Regions from separate parts of the Streptomyces sp. NPDC005931 genome, predicted to be linked through region 1. Evidence: riboswitches for the same ligand, from Rfam matches in the RefSeq annotation. Region 1 holds a riboswitch; each other region holds the start of a gene.
The links. Region 1 has a riboswitch for cyclic di-AMP ahead of ACFYOV_RS08130 (M23 family metallopeptidase). Riboswitches for the same ligand answer to the same signal wherever they lie in the genome.
Positions count from the first base shown of each region.

Region 1 (7,596 bases):
GAGAAGCTCACCGCCCTCGCCTATCCGGAGGGCCACCCTTACCACCACACGCCCATCGGGTCGATGGCGGACCTGGACGCGGCCACCCTCGAGGACGCCCGCCGGTTCTTCCGCACCTACTACGCCCCGAACAACGCCGTCCTCTCGGTGGTCGGCGACATCGACCCGGAGCAGACGCTCGCCTGGATCGAGACGTACTTCGGTTCCATCCCTTCGCACGACGGCAAGCCCGAGCCCCGCGACGGCACGCTGCCCGACGTGATCGGCGAGCAGTTGCGCGAGGTCGTCGAGGAGGAGGTCCCCGCGCGGGCGCTGATGGCCGCCTACCGGCTGCCGCAGGACGGCACGCGCGCGTGCGACGCCGCCGACCTGGCCCTCACCGTCCTCGGCGGTGGCGAGTCCTCGCGGCTCTACAACCGGCTGGTGCGGCGGGACCGTACGGCCGTGGCGGCAGGGTTCGGCCTGCTGCGACTCGCCGGGGCGCCCTCCCTGGGCTGGCTGGACGTGAAGACGTCCGGCGACGTCGAGGTGCCGGTCATCGAGGCCGCCATCGACGAGGAGCTCGCCCGGTTCGCGGAGGAGGGCCCCACGGCCGAGGAAATGGAGCGGGCCCAGGCCCAGTTGGAGCGAGAGTGGCTGGACCGGCTGGGCACGGTCGCCGGCCGCGCCGACGAACTGTGCCGGTTCGCCGTGCTGTTCGGTGACCCGCAGCTCGCCCTGACGGCGGTCCAGCGCGTCCTCGAGGTGACGGCCGAGGAGGTGCGGGAAGTCGCCGCGGCCCGCCTGCGCCCCGACAACCGCGCGGTGCTCGTCTACGAGCCCGTCGCCGCCGACGACGCGCAGGATGCGCAGGACGCGCAGGACGTGGCCGACCCGCAGGACGCGGCGGACACCGAGGGCGCCGGGGACACCGGGGAAGCCGCCGCGGCAGCCGGCACCGACGAGAACGAGGAGGCGGCGAAGTGACCGAGCTCGCCCAGATGGACTTCCACCCCCAGCCGCAGGCGGGCGAGGCCAAGCCCTGGGCCTTCCCGGCCCCCGAGCGCGGGACGCTGGGCAACGGCCTGACCGTCCTGCGCTGCCACCGCCCCGGCCAGCAGGTCGTGGCCGTGGAGGTGCTGCTCGACGCACCCCTGGAGGCCGAACCGGCCGGCCTGGACGGCGTCGCCACGATCATGGCGCGGGCCTTCTCCGAAGGCACCGACAAGCACTCGGCCGAGGAGTTCGCCGCCGAGCTGGAGCGCTGCGGCGCCACCCTCGACGCGCACGCCGACCACCCCGGCGTACGCCTGAGCCTGGAGGTGCCGGCCTCGCGGCTCGCCAAGGGGCTCGGGCTGATCGCCGAGGCCCTCAGGGCACCCGCGTTCGCCGACAGCGAGGTCGAACGGCTCGTCCGCAACCGCCTCGACGAGATCCCGCACGAGCTGGCCAACCCCTCCCGCCGGGCCGCCAAGGAGCTCTCCAAGGAGCTGTTCCCGGCGGGTTCGCGCATGTCGCGCCCGCGCCAGGGCACCGAGGAGACGGTCACCGGCATTGACGCGGCGGCCGTACGAGCCTTCTACGAGAAGCACGTCCGCCCCGCCACCGCCACCGCCGTGGTCGTCGGCGACCTCACGGGCGTCGACCTGGACGCGCTGCTCGGCGACACGCTCGGCTCCTGGACCGGCTCCCCGGCCCGGTCGCGTCCCGTGCCGCCCGTCGTCGCCGACGACACCGGGAGGGTCGTGATCGTCGACCGCCCCGGCGCCGTCCAGACCCAGCTGTTGATCGGCCGCATCGGCCCGGACCGGCACGACCGCGTGTGGCCGGCCCAGGTGCTCGGCACCTACTGCCTCGGCGGCACCCTCACCTCCCGCCTGGACCGCGTCCTGCGCGAGGAGAAGGGCTACACCTACGGCGTGCGGTCGTTCGGGCAGGTGCTCCGGTCCGCCCCGGACGGCACCGGCGCGGCGATGCTCGCCATCAGCGGCTCCGTCGACACCCCGAACACCGGTCCCGCCCTGGAGGACCTGTGGACGGTGCTGCGCACGCTCGCCGCGGAGGGGCTCACCGACGCCGAGCGCGACGTCGCCGTGCAGAACCTCGTGGGCGTGGCGCCGCTCAAGTACGAGACCGCGGCGGCCGTCGCGAGCACCCTGGCCGACCAGGTCGAGCAGCACCTGCCCGACGACTACCAGGCGCAGCTGTACCGGCAGCTGGCCGCGACCGGCACCGTGGAGGCCACCGCGGCCGTCGTGAACGCCTTCCCGGTGGACCGCCTGGTGACCGTCCTGGTCGGTGACGCGGCGCAGATCAAGGAGCCCGTCGAGGCCCTCGGCATCGGCGAAGTCGGCGTGGTGTCGGCCGAGTAGACGGCGCGGCAGGCGCACGCGCGCCCGGAGCCCTGGTGACACGAAAGTCACCAGGGCTCCCTTATGCCCGGATTGGGGCGGAGGTTGCCTGTCTGACCTGTGGGATGCGCTACAAAAACCGGGATTCGTTTGAGGATTGAAAGTCGCCCCGTTTAGCGTCGTCCGGGCTGTTCGTCAGGCAGTGCGCCGCACCCGCGGCACCGGACAGTCATCGCCGAGTCCCCGTACGGCGCGAGCCAGGGGAGCCGGGGACCCATCGCAGTCCCTGGGGTGAATCGGACGCCCGCGCGTGCCGCGAGGGGGTCCGTAGGAGACCTTCCTGCTCCGAACCCGTCAGCTAACCCGGTAGGCGAGAGGGAAGGAAAGGACCAGCCTGTACATGGCGTTCACCCGCGCCACGGGGAAGCACCGTCGTCCCAGCCGGATGCAGCGCGGCACCGCCCGCGCGGCGGGCGTCGCGGCCCTCACCACCACCGGCGTCATCGGATCCTTCACGGCCCCGGCGCTCGCGGCCGAACCCGCCGCCGAGCAGACCGGACTCACCCCCGTCGTCACCATCGGCGACGACGTCGCCGCCCAGATCGACGCCCAGGCGACCGCCCAGCAGGAGGCCGCCGAGGCGGCCGCCGCCCGCCGGGCCGCCGAGGAGGCCGCCCGCGAGGAGGCGGTCGCGGCCGCCAAGAAGGCCCGCGAGGACCGCGAGCGCGCCGCCCGCGAGGCCGAGCGTAAGCGCCTCAACACCTTCGTCTCCCCGATCCCCGGCTCCTACGTCTCGACCGGCTACAAGAGCGGCGGCGCCGTCTGGTCCTCCGGCAGCCACACCGGTGTCGACTTCCACGCCGCCGGCGGCACTCCCGTGCAGTCGGTCGGCATGGGCACCGTCGTCGAGGCCGGCTGGGGCGGCGCCTACGGCAACCAGGTCGTCATCAGGATGCACGACGGCACCTACACCCAGTACGGCCACCTGTCGTCCATCAGCGTCTCGGTCGGCCAGCAGGTCACCCCGGGCCAGCGGATCGGCCTCTCCGGTGCCACCGGCAACGTCACGGGAGCCCACCTGCACTTCGAGGCCCGCACGACCGCCGAGTACGGCTCCGACATCGACCCGGTCGCGTACCTGCGCACGCACGGCGTGAAGCTCTGACGCGACGCGCGCCCCCGCCCCACCTGCACGAAAGCCCCGGCCCCCGAGCCGGGGCTTTCGCCGTTTTCGAAGGAGTGGTTGTCCAAAAGATTCGCATGGAATCCGGCCCGCCGTCGGAATTTCCGGTCGATTGCAATAGAGTCACGGAACACACGTCCATCGTCGACGTTTCACGGGGATTAAGCCGGAGGTTCGTCATGCGTGTTCCCGCGCACTCGGTGTGCACGGCGATCCGGGACGACATCGTCGCGGGTGTCTACGAGCGCGGTGGCCGGCTCACCGAGGAACTCCTCGCCCGCCGCTACGGCGTCTCGCGCGTGCCCGTCAGGGAGGCCCTGCGCACCCTGGAGGCCGAGGGGTTCGTGGTGACCCGGCGGCACGCGGGCGCGTGCGTGGCCGAACCCACCGAGCAGGAGGCCGCCGACCTGCTGGAGATGCGCCTGCTGCTGGAGCCGCTCGGGGCCTCCCGTGCGGCGCAACGCCGTACCGAGGCCCATCTGAAGGTGTTGCGCGGCCTGGTGCGGCTGGGCCAGGAGCGCGCCCGCCGGGGCAGCAGCGACGACCTGCGCTCCCTGGGCGGATGGTTCCACGAGACGCTCGCCCAGGCCGCCGGCAGCCCGGCGCTGACGTCGATGCTGACGCAGTTGCGGCACAAGATCGCCTGGATGTACGCGGTGGAGGGGCCGTCCGACCCGGTGGAGTCCTGGGCGGAGCACGGCGCGATCGTGGACGCCGTGGCACGTGGCGACGGCGAGCGGGCGCGGGCCCTGACGGCGCTGCACACCGAGCGCCGGACCGGGGCGCACCGCCTCCGCTTCGGCCCCGGCCCGGACCGCGCGGAGCGTGTGAGGAACTCGCAACATCCCGTAAACACGCCGAGCCTGCGGCATTAACAAAAGGGCCGTATACAAAGAAGGGTCATTCGGTGGGGCGGTATTTCTGCTGCCCGTTTTCACGTGCTCGCGGAAATTGAAAGCCGCCTCCGGGTGAGGTGCCTTTGGATGCCGCTGGTGAATCCGGTGCGGCATGCACCCACGTGCAGAGCGACAGGAAAAGGGCGGAGCCGCGCCACCCGAGGGTCGGCGCCGCTCCGCCCCTTGCCGCAGGGGCTCAGACGGTCTCGGGAAGCTCCTCGAGCCCCTGGGAGACCAGCGTTGCCAGACGGTCCAGGGCGGCGTCCGCGCCCTCGGCGTCGGAAGCGAGCACGATCTCCTCGCCGCCCTGGGCACCCAGGCCCAGGACGGCCAGCATGGACGCCGCGTTGACGGGGGTGCCCCCGGCCTTGGCGATGGTCACCGGGACGCCTGTGGCCGTGGCGGCCCGGACGAAGATGGAGGCGGGACGGGCGTGGAGACCCTCGGCCCAGCCGACGTTGACGCGGCGCTCAGCCATGTGTTGCTGCCCTTCAGGTGTTCAGGGTTGTCTAGACCAGTTTCCCATATCGTCGAGCATGCCCGGAGCGGGGCGTCGCTCCCTCACCGGGGTGGTTCCGGACCGCGGCCTCGGCCCGGTTCTGTGTCCTCCACAGACTGCCTCGCGCCGTTGTCGGACGCGACCCGTACTCTGGGGCCCATGCAGACCTCGTCGGACCGGCACGAGTACCCCGCCCACTGGGAAGCCGACGTGGTGCTGCGCGACGGCGGCACCGCACGCGTCCGCCCCATCACCGTCGATGACGCCGAGCGCCTGGTCAGCTTCTACGAGCAGGTGTCGGACGAGTCGAAGTACTACCGCTTCTTCGCGCCCTATCCGCGTCTGTCCGCGAAGGACGTCCACCGCTTCACCCACCACGACTTCGTGGACAGGGTGGGACTCGCGGCCACGGTGGGGGGCGAGTTCATCGCCACCGTACGGTACGACCGCATCGGCGCCCACGGAGCGCCCGCCTCCGCACCGGCCGACGAGGCCGAGGTCGCCTTCCTCGTCCAGGACGCCCACCAGGGCCGCGGTGTCGCCTCCGCGCTGCTCGAACACATCGCCGCCGTCGCGCGGGAGCGCGGAATCCGCCGTTTCGCCGCCGAGGTGCTGCCCGCCAACACCAAGATGATCAAGGTGTTCACCGACGCCGGGTACACCCAGAAGCGCAGCTTCGAGGACGGGGTCGTCCGGCTCGAGTTCGACCTCGAGCCCACCGACCGCTCCCTGGCCGTGCAGTTCGCGCGCGAGCAGCGCGCCGAGGCCCGCTCCGTGCAGCGGCTGCTCGCTCCCGGTTCGGTCGCCGTCATCGGCACCGGCCGCACGCCGGGCGGTGTGGGCCGCAGCATCCTCGACAACATCCGGGACGCCGGGTTCACCGGCCGTCTGTACGCGGTGAACAGGGCCCTCCCCGAGGGGCAGACCGAGCTCGACGGGGTGCCCGCGCACCGCTCCGTGCGGGACATCGGCGCGCACGTCGACCTCGCGGTCGTCGCCGTGCCCGCCGAGCGGGTCCCCGAGGTGGTCACCGAGTGCGGCGAACACGGCGTGCAGGGGCTCGTCGTCGTCTCCGCCGGGTACGCCGAGTCCGGTCCGGAAGGCCGTGAGCGCCAGCGCGCCCTCGTGCGGCACGCGCGCACGTACGGCATGCGGATCATCGGACCGAACGCCTTCGGTGTCATCAACACCTCCCCGGACGTACGGCTGAACGCCTCGCTCGCGCCCCGGATGCCGCGCCCGGGCCGGATCGGGCTGTTCGCCCAGTCCGGCGCCATCGGCGTGGCCCTGCTCTCGCGGCTGCACCGGCGCGGCGGAGGCGTCACCGGTGTCACGGGCGTGTCGACCTTCGTCTCGTCCGGCAACCGCGCGGACGTCTCCGGCAACGACGTCCTCCAGTACTGGTACGAGGACCCCGACACCGACGTCGCCCTCATGTACCTGGAGTCCATCGGCAACCCGCGCAAGTTCACCCGCCTCGCGCGGCGCACGGCGGCGGCGAAGCCGCTGGTCGTGGTCCAGGGCGCACGTCACGGGGCGGCCCCGCAGGGTCACGCCGTGCGGGCGACCCGGCTGCCGCACGCCACCGTGTCGGCGCTGCTGCGCCAGGCCGGGGTGATCCGCGTGGACACCATCACGGAACTCGTCGACGCCGGCCTGCTGCTCGCCCGCCAGCCCCTGCCGGCCGGGCCCCGCGTGGCGATCCTCGGGAACTCCGAGTCGCTGGGCCTGCTCACCTACGACGCCTGCCTGGCCGAGGGACTGCACCCGCACCCCCCGCTCGACCTCACCACCGCCGCCTCGGCGGCGGACTTCCACGCGGCCCTGTCCCGGGCCCTGGCGGACGACACCTGTGACGCGGTCGTCGTCACCGCGATCCCGGCCGTGGGGGAGGGCTCGGTCGGCGACGCGGCGCTCGCGCAGGCCCTGCGCTCGGCCGCCGCGGCGACACCGTCCAAGCCGGTGCTGGTGGTCCACGTGGAACTCGGCGGCCTCGCGGAGGCCCTGTCCGCGGCGGCGAGCACGGCACGGCAGCCGGTGGCCGGTCCGGCACCGCAGCCGGTGCCGGACGCCGCCACGCCCCCCGTGCCGAACCCGGCCGCCACGCCCCCCACGGCTCCCACACCGGGCACGGCCCCCGCCTCCGGCACCCCCACGGCACCGGCGGCCGGCGCACCCCAGCAGCCACCCGCCGCCGGCCCCCGCCCCGTACCCACCACCCCGCACGGCACCCCCACCGCAGAGGCCGGGCACGCCGCCGTCGAGCCGCCCGAAGGCGCCCACCTCATCCCCGCCTACCCGGCCGCCGAACGCGCCGTCCGTGCGCTCGCCCAGGCCGTCGCGTACGCCCAGTGGCGACGGGACGCGGCCGACCCGGGCAAGGTCCCCGAGTACGAGAACATCGACCAGAAGGGCGCCGCCGCGCTCATCGACCGGCTGCTCACCCGCGGACAGGGCCTGACCCCCGGCGCCGAGGAGACCTGCGACCTGCTCGGCATGTACGGCATCCAGGTCCACCGCGCCCTGCCCGCGCCCACCCCCGACGCCGCCGTGGAGGCCGCCCGCGCCCTCGGCTACCCCGTCGCCCTCAAGGCCACCGCCCCGCACCTGCGCCACCGCGCGGACCTCGGCGGCGTGCGCCTGGACCTCGCCGATGAGGAGCAACTGCGCCGTGCGTACGTCGAGTTG
Region 1 covers NZ_JBIAIG010000003.1:105,698-113,293, forward strand. Annotated here, with positions in the region: gene ACFYOV_RS08120 (M16 family metallopeptidase) at 1-966, shown strand, start outside; gene ACFYOV_RS08125 (M16 family metallopeptidase) at 963-2,351, shown strand; cyclic di-AMP (ydaO/yuaA leader) riboswitch at 2,554-2,718, shown strand; gene ACFYOV_RS08130 (M23 family metallopeptidase) at 2,731-3,495, shown strand; gene ACFYOV_RS08135 (GntR family transcriptional regulator) at 3,693-4,388, shown strand; gene ACFYOV_RS08140 (HPr family phosphocarrier protein) at 4,606-4,887, opposite strand; gene ACFYOV_RS08145 (GNAT family N-acetyltransferase) at 5,068-7,596, shown strand, end outside.

Region 2 (7,596 bases), on a different contig from region 1:
GCCACCCGCACGTCTTCGGCGACGCGACGGCGAGCACGCCCGAGGAGGTCAAGGAGCACTGGCTGCGCACCAAGGCCGTCGAGAAGCGGCGCACCTCGGTCACCGAGGGCATCCCGCTCGGCCAGCCCGGCCTGGCGCTCGCCGCCAAGCTCGCCTCGCGCGTCCGCACGGCCGGGCTGGAGGTCCCCCTGCCCCGCGTGGAGGGCGTCGGCTACGAGCTGCTCGCCCTGGCGGTACGGGCCGAGGCGGACGGCGTCGACCCGGAGGCGGCACTGCGTGCGGCGGCCCGGGCGTACCGGGACGCGGTGCGGGCCGCCGAGGGGGTGGGGGAGTAGGCGCGCACCGCACGGGCGCCGCCGGATACGGTCGAAGGGTGACCGACCAGCCCCTCCGTCAGAACACCGGCCCCGAGCTCTTCACCTGGGAGTTCGCCGCCGATCCCTATCCCGCCTACGCCTGGCTGCGCGAGCACGCTCCGGTGCACCGGACCCGGCTGCCCAGCGGCGTGGAGGCATGGCTGGTCACCCGTTACACCGACGCCCGGCAGGCCCTCGCCGACCACCGCCTCTCCAAGAACCCGGCGCACCACGACGAGCCCGCGCACGCCAAGGGCAGGACCGGTATCCCCGGTGAGCGCAAGGCTGAGCTGATGACCCATCTGCTCAACATCGACCCGCCGGACCACACCCGGCTGCGCCGGTTGGTCAGCACGGCGTTCACGCCGCGCCGGGTCGCCGAGTTCGCGCCCCGGGTGCAGGAGCTCACCGACACGCTCATCGACCGCTTCGCGGACGGCGGCACGGCCGACCTCATCCACGACTTCGCCTTCCCACTGCCCATCTACGCCATCTGCGACCTGCTCGGCGTCCCGAGGGAGGACCAGGACGACTTCCGGGACTGGGCGGGCATGATGATCCGTCATCAGGGCGGGCCGCGGGGTGGAGTGGCGCGGTCGGTGAAGAAGATGCGCGGCTACCTCGCCGACCTCATCCACCGCAAGCGCGAGGCACTGCCCGCACGCCCCGAGCCCGGCGAGGACCTGATCTCCGGTCTGATCCGGGCCTCCGACCACGGCGAACACCTCACCGAGAACGAGGCCGCCGCCATGGCGTTCATCCTGCTGTTCGCCGGTTTCGAGACCACGGTCAACCTCATCGGCAACGGCACCTACGCCCTCCTCACCCACCCCTACCAGCGGCGTCGCCTCCAGGACTCGCTGGCCGCCGGTGAGCGCGGGCTACTGGAGACCGGGGTGGAGGAACTGCTGCGCTACGACGGCCCGGTGGAGCTCGCGACATGGCGGTTCGCCACCGAGCCGGTCACCATCGGCGGGCAGCGGATCGCGGCCGGTGACCCCGTCCTCGTGGTGCTCGCCGCCGCGGACCGCGATCCGGAGCGGTTCGCCGATCCCGACGTGCTCGACCTCGGGCGCCGCGACAACCAGCACCTGGGGTACGGGCACGGCATCCACTACTGCCTGGGCGCGCCGCTGGCCCGGCTGGAGGGCCGGACGGCGCTCGCCACGCTGCTGGCCCGGCTGCCGGACCTGCGTCTCGCGGTGGATCCGGCCGAACTGCGGTGGCGCGGGGGGCTCATCATGCGCGGACTGCGCACCCTGCCGGTGGAGTTCACGCCCCCACGGCACTGACCAGCGGTTTCTCGTGCGGGTCGGGCCCCGTTGGGGTCTCCTGCGGGACCAGCGCAAACATGACACACTTTCAACTATGTGATCTTCACGTGATACGCGCGGCATGAACTTGTGACAACTGATCGTCTGCCGATACGTTCACCCATCAGCGCGGCGCCCCAGCTCCACACGCCGCGCCGACAACTGCTGTCGTGCGAAAGGTCTCCGCATGCTCTCCGGGAACGGTCGGCACCGTCGCCCCCGCCAGGCTCCGGCTCTCCTCCTCGCGGCCGGAGTCACCGGCTCCGCCATCGCGATCCCGCTCCTCGGGGCAGGCAGCGCGAGCGCCGCCGACGGCGCGACATGGGACCGGGTCGCGGAGTGCGAGTCCGGCGGCTCCTGGAGCCAGAACAGCGGCAACGGCTACTACGGCGGACTGCAGATGACCCAGGACGCCTGGGAGAACTACGGCGGCCTCGACTACGCGCCGAGCGCCGACCAGGCCAGCCGCGGGCAGCAGATAGCCGTCGCCGAGAGAATCCTCGCCGACCAGGGAGTCGGCGCCTGGCGGACCTGCGGTCTGCTCGCGGGCCTGGACAAGGACTCGGCGTCGGCCGACATCGACACGGGCGTGGCCGAGGACTCGGGCGCGTCCGCGTCACCCGACGCCCGTGACTCCGCCGACTCCACCGACCCCTCCGACCGGTATGTGCCCGGCTCCTCGGGATCGCAGGGGCCGTCCGCCTCCCCGTCCTCGTCGCCGTCGTCCTCCCCCTCTTCCTCCGACGTGTCGTCGGACGAGGAGAACGAGGGCGCCACTACGGACGATTCGACCAAGTCGGACAAGTCCGAAGGTGAGGACGCGGGGTCCGATGCCTCTCCTGCCGCCACAGACGTCCCCGAAAGTGACGAGTCGGACAAGTCCGGCCGGAGTGACGATTCTTCCGCGCTCACCGACACCGGAACGAACGGCACCGGCCGTCACCGCGGCGCGAGTGCCGAGGAGGACGAGGAGCAGGACCGTGCGGCCGCGTCCTCCGGACGGCACGCCTCGCGCGGCACCGACACCTCCCGCGACGCCGCCGACGGCTCCTACACCGTGCGCCCCGGTGACAGTCTCTCGGGTATCGCCGACTCCCTTGAGCTCGGCGGCGGATGGCGTGCGCTCTACGCGGAGAACCAGCAGGCCGTCGGTGCCGACCCGGACCTCATCCTTCCCGGTCAGGAGCTCGAGGTCGGGGTCGAACCGGTCGAAAAGTGACGCGCGAAAAGGCGCGGGAATGACGGCAGTTGGCGTCACGATTCGCCCCGAATGCCCGAATTAAACGTGGTGAGAGATAGGTCTCAGAAGCCCTGATCGTCTTTGAAATCTCGCCGATCCCGTGCCTACGGTCGTGACCGCTCGCCACCGCGAGCCCCGGCTGCCGCCACGCCGAATCCTGCCAGTGGCAGCACGGGAACAGTCGTCGCGCAAGCGCCGCAGGCAGGAGCGGGGGACCCAAGGTAAGTGCCGGTTCCGGGCAGTTGATGCCGGAATCGGCTCGGGGTGAAGCCGCGTCTCGTGAGGGGCGCGGCCGGGCAACTCAACCGGCCCGAACCCGACAGCTCACCTCGTAGGCGTCGGTGAGGGGATCCATCCATGCTGTTTTCCGGCAAGGGCAAGCACCGTCGTCCGTCCAAGGCCACTCGCGCCATCGCCGTCGTCGGCGTCACCGGCGCCGCCGTCGCCGCCCCGCTGATGGCGGCCGGCACCGCCTCCGCCGCCACCGCCGCCGAGTGGGACGCCGTCGCCCAGTGCGAGTCCGGCGGCAACTGGTCCATCAACACCGGCAACGGCTACTACGGCGGTCTCCAGTTCTCCGCCTCCACCTGGGCCGCGTACGGCGGCACGGCGTACGCCGCCACCGCCGACCAGGCCGGCAAGGCCCAGCAGATCGCGATCGCCGAGAAGGTCCTCGCGGGTCAGGGCAAGGGCGCCTGGCCGGTCTGCGGCAAGAACCTGTCCAGCACCCCGTACAGCGGCGGCGCCTCCACCCAGACGCAGAGCGGCGGCTCCGCGCAGAGCCAGAGCACCGGCTCCACCGAGACCCGCCAGACCGAGCAGAAGGCCTCCCGCTCCACCGAGCGTCCGGCCGCCAAGAAGACCGTCACCACCCCGACCGGCAAGAAGGTCAAGAAGGGCGACGGCGAGTACAAGGTGGTCAAGGGCGACACGCTCAGCACCATCGCCAAGGAGCAGGGCGTCAAGGGCGGCTGGGCCAAGCTGTTCGAGCTCAACGACGACATCGTCGAGGACGCCGACCTGATCTACCCGGGCCAGCAGCTGCACCTGAAGTAAGGAAGCGGCCGCAGGTCCCGCCCCCGGGCCCGCGAGTCCCCCTCCCGGACCGCGAGTCCCGGCCCCGTCCCCACGGGCTCCCCGCCCCGGCGCGTGTTCCCCCGTACGCGCCGGGGCGGGGCTTTTCGCGTCACGGGCCCCATCGGATTCGGATGGGTTTCCGGAAACGGTCTTTGTTCCGTTCGGAAACAATTTACTCTCGGTTCTGTCCACGGGACGGTCGGCCGCTGGCCGATCGCCCGGAGCCGGTTAGGCTCGGACTCGCAGGATCCACCGCGGTCCCGCTCACCCGCGTCACATCCAAGAAGGAGATGCTCGTGCCGTCCATCGACGTCGTCGTAGCCCGGGAAATCCTGGACTCCCGAGGCAACCCCACGGTCGAGGTCGAGGTCGGCCTCGACGACGGCAGCACGGGTCGTGCCGCCGTCCCGTCCGGCGCCTCCACCGGCGCCTTCGAGGCCATCGAACTCCGCGACGGCGACTCCAACCGCTACCTCGGCAAGGGCGTCGAGAAGGCGGTCCTCGCCGTCATCGAGCAGATCGGCCCGGAGCTGGTCGGCTACGACGCCACCGAGCAGCGCCTGATCGACCAGGCGATGTTCGACCTGGACGCCACCGACAACAAGGGCTCGCTCGGCGCCAACGCCATCCTCGGCGTCTCCCTCGCCGTCGCCCACGCCGCCTCCGAGGCCAGCGACCTGCCGCTGTTCCGCTACCTGGGCGGCCCCAACGCGCACCTGCTGCCGGTGCCGATGATGAACATCCTGAACGGCGGCTCGCACGCCGACTCCAACGTGGACATCCAGGAGTTCATGATCGCCCCCATCGGCGCGGAGTCCTTCTCCGAGGCCCTGCGCTGGGGCGCCGAGGTCTACCACACCCTGAAGAAGGTCCTGAAGAGCAAGGGCCTGGCCACCGGCCTCGGCGACGAGGGCGGCTTCGCCCCGAACCTCGGCTCCAACCGCGAGGCCCTCGACCTCATCCTCGAGGCCATCAAGGAGGCCGGCTACACTCCCGGCGAGCAGATCGCCCTCGCCCTCGACGTCGCCGCCTCCGAGTTCTACAAGGACGGCTCCTACGTCTTCGAGGGCAAGGAGCGCTCCGCCGCCGAGATGACCGAGTACTACGCCGAGCTCGTCGACGCGTACCCGCTGGTCTCCATCGAGGACCCGCTGTTCGAGGACGACTGGGAGGGCTGGAAGACCATCACCGCCAAGCTCGGTGACAAGGTCCAGCTCGTCGGCGACGACCTGTTCGTCACCAACCCCGAGCGCCTGGCCCGAGGCATCGAGGAGGGCGCCGCCAACGCGCTGCTCGTCAAGGTCAACCAGATCGGCTCGCTCACCGAGACCCTGGACGCCGTCGAGCTGGCCCAGCGCAACGGCTTCAAGTGCATGATGTCCCACCGCTCCGGCGAGACCGAGGACGTCACCATCGCCGACCTGGCCGTCGCGACCAACTGCGGCCAGATCAAGACCGGCGCCCCGGCCCGCTCCGAGCGCGTCGCCAAGTACAACCAGCTGCTGCGCATCGAGGAGATCCTCGACGACGCCGCGGTGTACGCCGGCCGCAGCGCCTTCCCGCGGTTCCGCTCCGCCCACCAGTAGGCACGCCGAGGGCCGGGCACCCGGCTCGCAGGAGGCGTCGTCCGTACGTCCCCGTACCCGGTCCCGTACCGTGTGCGGGGACGTACGCGCGTAGGACAGGGGAACGGGAGGCGGGGACATGGCCGTGAAGGACCGGGACCGGTTCTCCACCGCGACCAGGATCCGGCTGATCGGTGAGCAGACCGCGGCCCGGGTCTACCGCTCGCAGACCAAACGCCAGGCCCGGCGCTCCCGGCTCACCGGCCGGGCCGCGCTGCTCGCCCTGGTGGTCTGCTCCCTCGTCGTGGCCCTGGCCTACCCCATGCGGCAGTACGTCTCCCAGCGCGCCGAGATCGCCGAGCTCCAGCAGGAGCAGGACGAGGCCCGGCAGCGGGTGGAGCAACTGCGCGACCTCAAGGCACGCTGGCAGGACGACGCCTACGCCGAGCAGGAGATCCGCCGCCGGCTGCACTACGTCATGCCCGGCGAGACCGGCTACATCGTGATCGACCCGGGCGCCGCGAAGCAGTCCCGCACCGCACTGGGGGCGGGCGACCGGCCCTGGTACGCGAACATCTGGGACGGGGTCGACAGGTCCGACGCCTCCGACCGGAAGACCGACGCCGCCGCAGACCGGTGACGCCGACGCCGACGCCACCGACCACTGAAGACCGATAGAAAGCAAGGCATGAAGACGCCCCCGCCCACGACCCCGCGCACCGAGCCGACCGACGCGGACGTCGAGGCCTTCAAGCAGCAGCTCGGCAGGCCGCCGCGCGGGCTGCGCGCGATCGCGCACCGCTGCCCCTGCGGACAGCCGGACGTCGTGGAGACGGCGCCGAGGCTGCCCGACGGCACGCCCTTCCCCACGCTGTACTACCTCACCTGCCCGCGGGCCAACTCCGCGATCGGCACGCTGGAGGCGAACGGCGTGATGAAGGAGATGACGGAGCGGCTGGCGGCCGACCCCGAGCTGGCCGCCGCCTACCGCGCCGCGCACGAGGACTACATCCGGCGCCGCGACGAGATCGAGGAACTGAGGAACTTCCCCAGCGCGGGCGGCATGCCGGACCGGGTGAAGTGCCTGCACGTCCTGGTTGCCCACTCGCTGGCCGCCGGTCCCGGCGTGAACCCCCTCGGCGACGAGGCGCTGGCGATGCTGCCGGAGTGGTGGCGCAAGGGCCCGTGCGTGACGTCCGGTACACCGCCCACGGGTGAGGGACGGCAGGTGGACGCCTCGGATTCGGGGCACTTCGCCTTCAGGCCGGTCGAGGAGGACGAACGGTGACCCGTGTCGCCGCCATCGACTGCGGTACGAACTCGATCCGGCTCCTGGTCGCCGACGCCGACCCCGAGACCGGCGAACTGACCGACCTGGACCGGCGGATGACGATCGTGCGGCTCGGCCAGGGCGTCGACCGCACGGGCCGGCTGGCGCCGGAGGCGCTGGAGCGGACCTTCGCGGCCTGCCGGGAGTACGCGGAGATCATCGAGAAGCACGGCGCGCGACGCCTGCGTTTCGTGGCCACCTCCGCCTCCCGCGACGCCGGGAACCGCGACGTGTTCGTGCGCGGGGTGCTGGACATCCTGGGCGTGGAGCCCGAGGTGATCACGGGGGACCAGGAGGCCGAGTTCTCCTTCACCGGGGCCACGAAGGAACTGACGGGGCGCGCCGACCTCGCGCGCCCGTTCCTGGTCGTGGACATCGGCGGCGGCTCGACCGAGTTCGTCCTGGGCGACGACCACGTGCGCGCGGCCCGCTCCGTCGACGTGGGCTGCGTCCGGATGACCGAGCGGCACCTGCTGCGCGACGGGGTGGTGACGGACCCGCCGACCGAGGAGCAGATCGCGGCGATACGGGCCGACATCGAGGCGTCCCTCGACCTCGCCGAGCGGACGGTGCCGCTGCGCGAGGCGCACACGCTGGTCGGGCTGGCCGGTTCGGTGACCACCGTGTCGGCGATCGCCCAGGACCTGCCCGAGTACGACTCGACGGCCATCCACCACTCCCGCGTCTCCCGGGACCGCGTCCGCGAGATCACCGA
Region 2 covers NZ_JBIAIG010000012.1:131,452-139,047, forward strand. Annotated here, with positions in the region: gene ACFYOV_RS25570 (nucleoside triphosphate pyrophosphohydrolase) at 1-335, shown strand, start outside; gene ACFYOV_RS25575 (cytochrome P450) at 374-1,648, shown strand; gene ACFYOV_RS25580 (transglycosylase family protein) at 1,857-2,888, shown strand; cyclic di-AMP (ydaO/yuaA leader) riboswitch at 3,093-3,262, shown strand; gene ACFYOV_RS25585 (transglycosylase family protein) at 3,267-3,965, shown strand; gene eno (phosphopyruvate hydratase) at 4,283-5,572, shown strand; gene ACFYOV_RS25595 (septum formation initiator family protein) at 5,691-6,191, shown strand; gene ACFYOV_RS25600 (DUF501 domain-containing protein) at 6,240-6,839, shown strand; gene ACFYOV_RS25605 (exopolyphosphatase) at 6,836-7,596, shown strand, end outside.
Region 2: linked by a shared signal. The riboswitch ahead of ACFYOV_RS25585 (transglycosylase family protein) and the one ahead of ACFYOV_RS08130 (M23 family metallopeptidase) in region 1 are both predicted to bind cyclic di-AMP.

Region 3 (7,596 bases), on a different contig from region 1:
GGCGCGCAGCAGGCGCAGTGCCTCGGCGTGCCGCGCGTCGTCGGTGAGGTCGGAGTCGAGCAGCTCGCACAGGGCGAGGTCCTCGGCCAGCCCCAGCCGGGCCGCCCGCTCGCGCAGTCGCAGCACGGGCAGGGTGGCGATGCCCTCGCGCAGGTCGGTGCCCGGGGTCTTGCCGGACTCGTGGGAGTCGGAGGCGATGTCCAGGACGTCGTCGGCGAGCTGGAAGGCGACACCGAGCCGCTCACCGTACTGGGTGAGCACGTTCACCTGCGACTCGTCGGCACCGGACATCATCGCGCCGAAGCGGCAGGACACCGCGACCAGCGAGCCGGTCTTGCCACCGAGCACGTCCAGGTAGTGGTCGACCGGGTCCCGGCCGTCCTGCGGCCCCGCGGTCTCCAGGATCTGCCCGGTGACCAGCCGCTCGAACGCCTCGGCCTGCACCCGCACCGCCTCGGGTCCGAGGTCGGCCAGGATGTGCGAGGCCCGGGCGAAGAGGAAGTCGCCGGTGAGGACCGCGACGGAGTTGCCCCAGCGGGTGTTGGCGCTGGCCACCCCGCGCCGGACCGCGGCCTCGTCCATCACGTCGTCGTGGTACAGCGTGGCCAGGTGGGTCAGCTCCACGACCACGGCCGACGGCACGACACCGGGCGCATAGGGGTCGCCGAACTGGGCGGCGAGCATCACGAGCAGCGGGCGGAAGCGCTTGCCGCCGGCCCGCACCAGGTGCTGGGCGGCCTCCGTGATGAAGGGCACCTCGCTCTTGGTGGCCTCGAGCAGCCCCTCCTCGACAGCCGTCAATCCGGCCTGGACATCGGCTTCCAGAGCCTGGTCCCGCACGCTCAGCCCGAACGGCCCGACGACGGTCACGAGGGGTCTCCTGTCTGCTGGTGTCTACTGGCGATTACACGGTTTGTCGATAGGTCGCTGCCACCACTCGAGTCAGCGTATCCGGTCACGTTTCGATCACCGCCAGCGCCCGGGGTTACCGGCGGGACGGCATGGGATCAGGTGAGGGATCGAATCGGGAGTCATTTTGATCGTCTAATAACAACGGACATTCACCGACTTACCAGGACGTAGCAATCCACACCCCGGGACGCACCTCGCCCCACAGACCATCCTGCACGCCCCACTGTCCGATTTGCCGCAATTAGCAATTGAATTCCCCTTGGCGAAAGATGCCCCCAGGCCGCCCGGCCAGTGAAGTGAGTCACGCACCGCGCCGCCCACCCTCCCTCTCCACGCACCCCCTGGCGCCGTTGCACATACCCGAGTTGACCCTTGGCGAACGCAAAGGATCAAGCGTCGCAAAACGCCCACGGCAAGATCAACCGGCCTGATCTGTGACGCCCGCACTTGTTCCGGACATGTGCTCTCGCATACGTTCCCGGCCTGCCGGGTGGACGCCCAATCCTGCCGCCGCCCGCACCACCCAACGACGAACCCACGCACGGCAGGAGCGGGGGACCCAGGTAACTCGCCGTACCGGTCCACGCACGGAACGGCTAGGGGTGAAGCCATGCCCGCACGGGCACGGCCGGGCACTCTCCCGCCCGAACCCGACAGCTCACCTCGCAGGCGTAGGAGAGGAAACCGAACATGCCTGCAACCGGTCAGCCCCGCCGCTCCGGCCGCGCCCGACTCGCCCGCACCCTCGCCGTCGCCGGTACCGGCGCCGCCGTGCTCGTCCTGCCGCTGCTCGGCGCGACCACCGCGTCCGCGGCCACCACGACGCCCACCGCGGCCACCGCCGCGACCGTCTACCCGGACAACCTCGACGGCTGGATCCACGAGTCGCTGGCCGTCATGGCCCAGCACGGCATCCCCGGAAGCTACGACGCCATCCACCGCAACATCATGCGGGAGTCCTCCGGCAACCCCTACGCCATCAACCTCTGGGACTCCAACGCCGCCGCCGGCACCCCGTCGAAGGGCCTGCTCCAGGTCATCGACCCGACCTTCCAGGCGTACCACGTGCCCGGCACCGCCTTCGACCCGTACGACCCGGTCGCCAACATCACCGCGGCCTGCAACTACGCGGCCGCCCGCTACGGCTCCATCGACAACGTCTTCGGCGCCTACTGAGCGGCGGACCCGCCCCCGGAGACGGACCGGGGCCGGGCAACGGACCACGGGCCTAAGGGGCCGGCACGTGTTGGGGCACGTGCGGCCCGGCCCCGGACCGGGGGTCGTACTGGGCCGGCACGTGCGGCGGCATGTGCGGCCCGGCATCCCCGAACAGTCGCTCGAGGACGACGGCCACGCCGTCGTCCTCGTTCGTCGTGGTGACCTCGTCCGCCACCGCCTTCAGCTCGGGGTGGGCGTTCGCCATGGCGACACCGCGGGCCGCCCAGTCGAACATGGGGATGTCGTTGGGCATGTCGCCGAAGGCGACCGTCCGCTCCGGACCCACTCCCAGGTGCTCCGCGGCCAGCGCCAGCCCCGTCGCCTTGGTCACGCCGCACGGCTGGAGCTCCACCGTCCCCGGCCCCGACATGGTGACCGTCGCGAGCGAGCCCACCACCGTGCGCGCCGTCGCCGCCAACTCGTCGTCGGACAGGCCGTCGTGGCGCAGCAGCACCTTGCTGATCGGCCGCTCCCACAGATCGGCGCGCCGCCCGACCCGCACGGCGGGCAGGGTCGGGTGCGGCATCCGGTAGCCCGGCTCGATGAGCGTGAGCCCGTCGACCCCGTCCTGGTCGACCGCCGCGTGCACCTCCCCCACCTCGGCCTCGATCTTGCCGAGCGCGGTCTCCGCCAGTTCCCGGTCCAGCGTGACGGACCACAGCATGCGGTGCGCGCCGGCGTCGTACACCTGCGCGCCCTGTCCGCACACCGCGAGCCCCCTGCAGCCGAGGTCGTCCAGCAGCGGCCGCACCCGGGGCGCCGGGCGCCCCGTCACCACCAGGTGCCGGGCGCCGGCCCGCGCCGCTCGGGCGAGCGCGGCGAGGGACCGGTCGGAGAGGGTGTCGTCACCACGCAGGAGCGTGCCGTCCAGGTCGGTGGCGACGAGTGCGTATGCGGGGGGTGCGGCCATGATCAGAGAATACGGACAACCCACGGGTCCGACTCACCACCCGCCCGGGCCCGGACCCGGGCACGGGGGCGGCATCGCCGGGTACCGGCCGGTTGGGGGCGGGTCCACCGGTTGTGCACCGGTTGGCAACAACATGCTCCGCTACCTACCGTGCGGGCACTCCCGGGCGGTACCTTCCAAGTGTCCAGGGGGGACTTGATCGGGGGGTCAGGTGAGCAGTGGACGCATACGCGTGCTGAGGCCGGAGGAGCTCGGTGAGGGGGAGAAGGAGCGCTGGCGGGAGTTGCGCGCCGCCGCGGACGCCCCGCGCAACCCTTTCATGGAACCGGAGTTCACCGTCGCCGTCGGCCGGGTGCGGCCGCAGGCCCGGGTCGCGGTGGTGTACGAGGGCGGCGCCGAACCGGTCGGCTTCCTGCCGCACGAGCGGGGCGCGCTGGGACAGGGCCGGGCGATCGGGCTCGGCGTCTCGGACTGCCAGGGCGCGATCCTGCGGCCCGGCCTGACCGTGGAGGCCGGTGAACTGCTGCGGGCCTGCTCGGTGTCCAGCTTCGCCTTCGACAACCTGGAGGCGAGCCAGGAGCTGTTCGCCGCCCACGCGGCCGAGGAACACGCCACCTACGTCATCGACGTCGAGAAGGGCTACGAGACCTACGAGTCCGTGCTGCGCGCCCAGTCGCCGAAGTTCCTGAAGACCACGCTGGCCAAGGAGCGCAGGCTGGGCCGGCAGGCCGGCCCCGTGCGCTTCGTCTTCGACGAACGCGACCCGGCCGCGCTGCGCACGCTCATGGAGTGGAAGTCGGCGCAGTACCGCAGGACCGGGCGCCGCGACCGGTTCGCGCAGGAGTGGATCACCCGGCTCGTGGGCCGTCTCGCCGAGACCCGGGCCCCCGGGTGCACCGGCACGCTGTCGGTGCTCTACGCCGGCGAGCGCCCCGTCGCCGCGCACTTCGGGCTGCGCTCGGCCTCGGTGCTGGCCTGCTGGTTCCCGTCGTACGCACCGGAGTTCGCGAAGTACTCGCCGGGGCTCGTGCTGCATCTGCGGATGGCCGAGGCAGCGGCGGCCGAGGGCGTCGCCCTGCTCGACATGGGGCGCGGGCCCGCCGAGTACAAGGACTCGCTGAAGACCGGCGAACGGACCGTCCACGAAGGGGCGGCGACACGGCCGGGCGCGGGCGCCGCGCTGCACTGGCTGAGCCGTGAGCCGGTCCGCCGCGCCCACGCCTTCGTCCGCGTCCGCCCGCGCCTGGCGTCGCTGGCGTCACGGACCTTGAAGGGCACGGCACGGCTGCGCCGGCCGTGAGGAGGGGGAGGGGTATGGGGAGGGGCATGCCGAGGGGGGAGCACGTGGCAGGGAGAGCGGGCGGAGCGAGGGCGGAGCGGACCCGGGAGGAGATACGGCGGTTCCTCGCCGTCGGCGCGGTGCAGGTGGCCGAGCTCGACCTGGACCGCGAGGGGGCCGCCGCCACCCTGAGACCGGGCCCGGGCAGCCCGCCGGTGACCCACGGAGAGGTGTTCGTCCTGGTCAGACGGGACGGACGGCCGGTGGCGACCTTCCTGGGCCAGGTGCCCGAGGGCACCGACCCCCGGGCGGTCCTCGCAGGCCAGGCCCGCATGGCCGTGGGGACCGGCACGGACCGGAGACCCGCGGACGAGGCCGGAGCCGACGGGCCGCCGCCGCACGCCTCGGTGGTCGTCGCCACCCGGGAGCGGCCAGGGCCGCTCGCCCGCGCGCTGGACTCGCTCCTCGCGCAGGACCACCCGCGCTTCGAGATCGTCGTCGTGGACAACGCGCCCGTGACGGACGAGACGCGGCAGCTGGTGGAACGGAAGTACGGGGAACGCGTGCGGTACCTGCGCGAGCCGGTGCCCGGCCTCGCGGTCGCGCACAACGCGGGGCTCGCGGAGGCCCGGGGCGAGGTGATCGCGTTCACCGACGACGACGTGGTCGCCGACCCCCGCTGGCTCGCCGAACTGACCGCGCCCTTCACCGCCGACCCCGGCCTCGGCTGCGCCACCGGTCTGATCCTCCCGGCCCGGCTCGGCACCCCGGCGCAGGTCCTCCTGGAGAGCCACGGCGGCTTCGCGAAGGGCTTCGCACCGGTCACCTACGACCCGGCGGACCCGCCCCGCGACGAGCCGCTGTTCCCGTTCACGGCGGGCCGCTTCGGCTCCGGCGCCAACATGGCGTTCCGCGCGGACGTGCTGCGCGCGGTCGGCGGGTTCGACCCGGCCACCGGTGCCGGCACACCCGCCCGGGGCGGTGACGACCTCTACGGCTTCGTGCGCGTCCTCGCCCAGGGGCACCGGCTGCACTACACACCGCACGCCCTGGTGTGGCACCACCACCGGGAGACCTGGGCCGACCTGGAGACCCAGGCGTACGGATACGGCGCCGGCCTCACCGCCTACCTCACGGCGATCCTGGTCAACCGCCCCGCGCTGCTGCCGGCCCTGCTCCGCCGGCTGCCGCGCGGCCTGGCCCACGCCCGCTCCCTGACCGCCGTGCGCGACGCCGACGGCACCGGCACCCCGGGGGCGCACGACACCCGCACCCACCCGTGGCCGCACCGCCTGTCCCGCCTGCAACGCCGGGGCATGCTGTACGGCCCGGTCGGCTATCTGCGGGCCCGTCGGGCGGTGGGGCACGCCACGGGGAGGGGTGCACGATGAGCGGGCCGGAGGAAGAGTCCGGGACGGGGGGAGCGCCGGGCCGTGAGGCGCCGCGGGCGCGGGCTCCCATCCCGGTGTTCCTGTACCACGCCGTGATGGACGATCCTCCGGACTGGATCGCCGAGTTCACGGTCACGCCGCGCCAGTTCGCCGCGCATCTCGACGCCGTCGCCGACAGCGGGCGCACCCCCGTCACCATCAGCGACCTCGCCGACCACCTCGCCGGGCGGGCGCCGCTGCCGCCCCGGCCCGTGCTGCTCACCTTCGACGACGGATTCGCCGACCTGCCCGGACCCACGGCCGAGGCACTGGCCGCGCGCGGCCTGCCGGCCACCGCGTACCTCACCACCGGCGCCATCGCCCCGGGCGGCCGCAGCCTGCTGCCGCCCGCTCCGATGATGAGCCTGGACCAGGCCGCGGAGCTGGAACGCTCGGGCATGGAGATCGGCAGCCACACGGTCACCCACGCCCAGCTCGACACGCTGAACGCCCCGCGGCTGCGCTCCGAACTGCGCGACTCCAAGGCCGTCCTGGAGGACGCCCTCGGCCACCCCGTCCCGCACCTGGCCTACCCGCACGGCTACAACAGCCCCCGGGTGCGGGCCATGACGGCCCGCGCCGGCTACGTCACCGCGACCGCCGTGCGGCACGCGCTCAGCTCCGACCGGGACGAGCGCTACCGCATCGCCCGCCTGATCGTGCGGCGCGGCCACACCCTGGCCGACGTCCGGAGCTGGCTGGCGGGCGGCGGGGCCCGGGTCGCCCCGTACCGCGACGGCCCGAAGACCGTCGCCTGGCGGTGGTACCGGCACGCCCGGGCGACGGTGCGCGGCCCGGAGTTCGCGGGCTGATCCGACCGGGCGGCACGGGCCCCGTCACGTCGACGGCTGGTTCAGGTACGGGTCGGCGACCACCTCGCGCAGGCTCTCCCAGGCCGTGTCGTCGGCCAGGGCCAGGTTGCAGTGCGGGCCGGGGTCGCGGTGGTTCCACTGGAGGGCGGCCTTGACGCCCTCCAGCTCCTTCAGCACCTCCGGCACCTGCGCGTACCACTCGGCCTGCCGCTCGGGACGCGCCGCGTCGACCGCCGTACCGAACTCGGAGAGCATCAGCGGCTTGTCGTCGGATATGTGGGCGCGTATCCAGGCGTGGGTGGCCCGCTGGGTCCGGGCGAAGGACAGCCAGTCCGTGTCGTGGCAGCGGTAGTAGTTGTACTGGTTGTAGCCGATCCAGTCGACGTACCGGTCCCCCGGGTACATCCGCTCGAACAGGTCCGCATGCCCCAGGTATCCGGTGATGATCCAGGTCCACACCACGTTGTCGACGCCCAGCTCGCGGAACCGGTCGTGGATGTGCCGGTACGCCGCCACGTACTGCGCCGGGGTGCCGTTGTCCGGGGTGCGGGTGTCCATCTCCAGGTCGAAGGAGAGGAAGACCTTCTTGCCCGTGCGCTCCCCGTAGTCCTTGATGCGGCGGGCCTGGACGTCGATGACGGACGCGTCCAGCGCGCCGTCGGCGATCTGCTTCCAGCTCGGCTGCTGCGCCTTCGTACCGCCCCACCACTTGCTCTCCCAGGACAGCAGCAGCATGCGGTCCTCGCCGACCCGCTGCTCCTCCGGGGTGAGCAGCCGGCCCTCCCTGCGGGTGCCCTCGGGCAGGGACATGTCGTGGTAGGTGTACACGATGTCGAGCCTGCGGCCCACCCGTTGCTCGTAGGCACGCACCCGCTGCTCCAGGTCGGCCCGCTCGTGCGGCACGAACGCCCCGAACCAGGCGCCGCACGGCGGTTCCAGCAGCTCCGTGGGCCTGCACCTCTCTCCCATCGCGGAGGGCTCCGGGCCCGCCGCGCCCGGTCCGTCGGCGTCCCGCAGCGTGAGCACGCCGATCAG
Region 3 covers NZ_JBIAIG010000004.1:144,355-151,950, reverse strand. Annotated here, with positions in the region: gene ACFYOV_RS11735 (polyprenyl synthetase family protein) at 1-870, opposite strand, end outside; cyclic di-AMP (ydaO/yuaA leader) riboswitch at 1,430-1,597, shown strand; gene ACFYOV_RS11730 (transglycosylase SLT domain-containing protein) at 1,603-2,088, shown strand; gene ACFYOV_RS11725 (HAD family hydrolase) at 2,141-3,040, opposite strand; gene ACFYOV_RS11720 (GNAT family N-acetyltransferase) at 3,273-4,340, shown strand; gene ACFYOV_RS11715 (glycosyltransferase) at 4,460-5,710, shown strand; gene ACFYOV_RS11710 (polysaccharide deacetylase family protein) at 5,806-6,561, shown strand; gene ACFYOV_RS11705 (glycosyl hydrolase) at 6,586-7,596, opposite strand, start outside.
Region 3: linked by a shared signal. The riboswitch ahead of ACFYOV_RS11730 (transglycosylase SLT domain-containing protein) and the one ahead of ACFYOV_RS08130 (M23 family metallopeptidase) in region 1 are both predicted to bind cyclic di-AMP.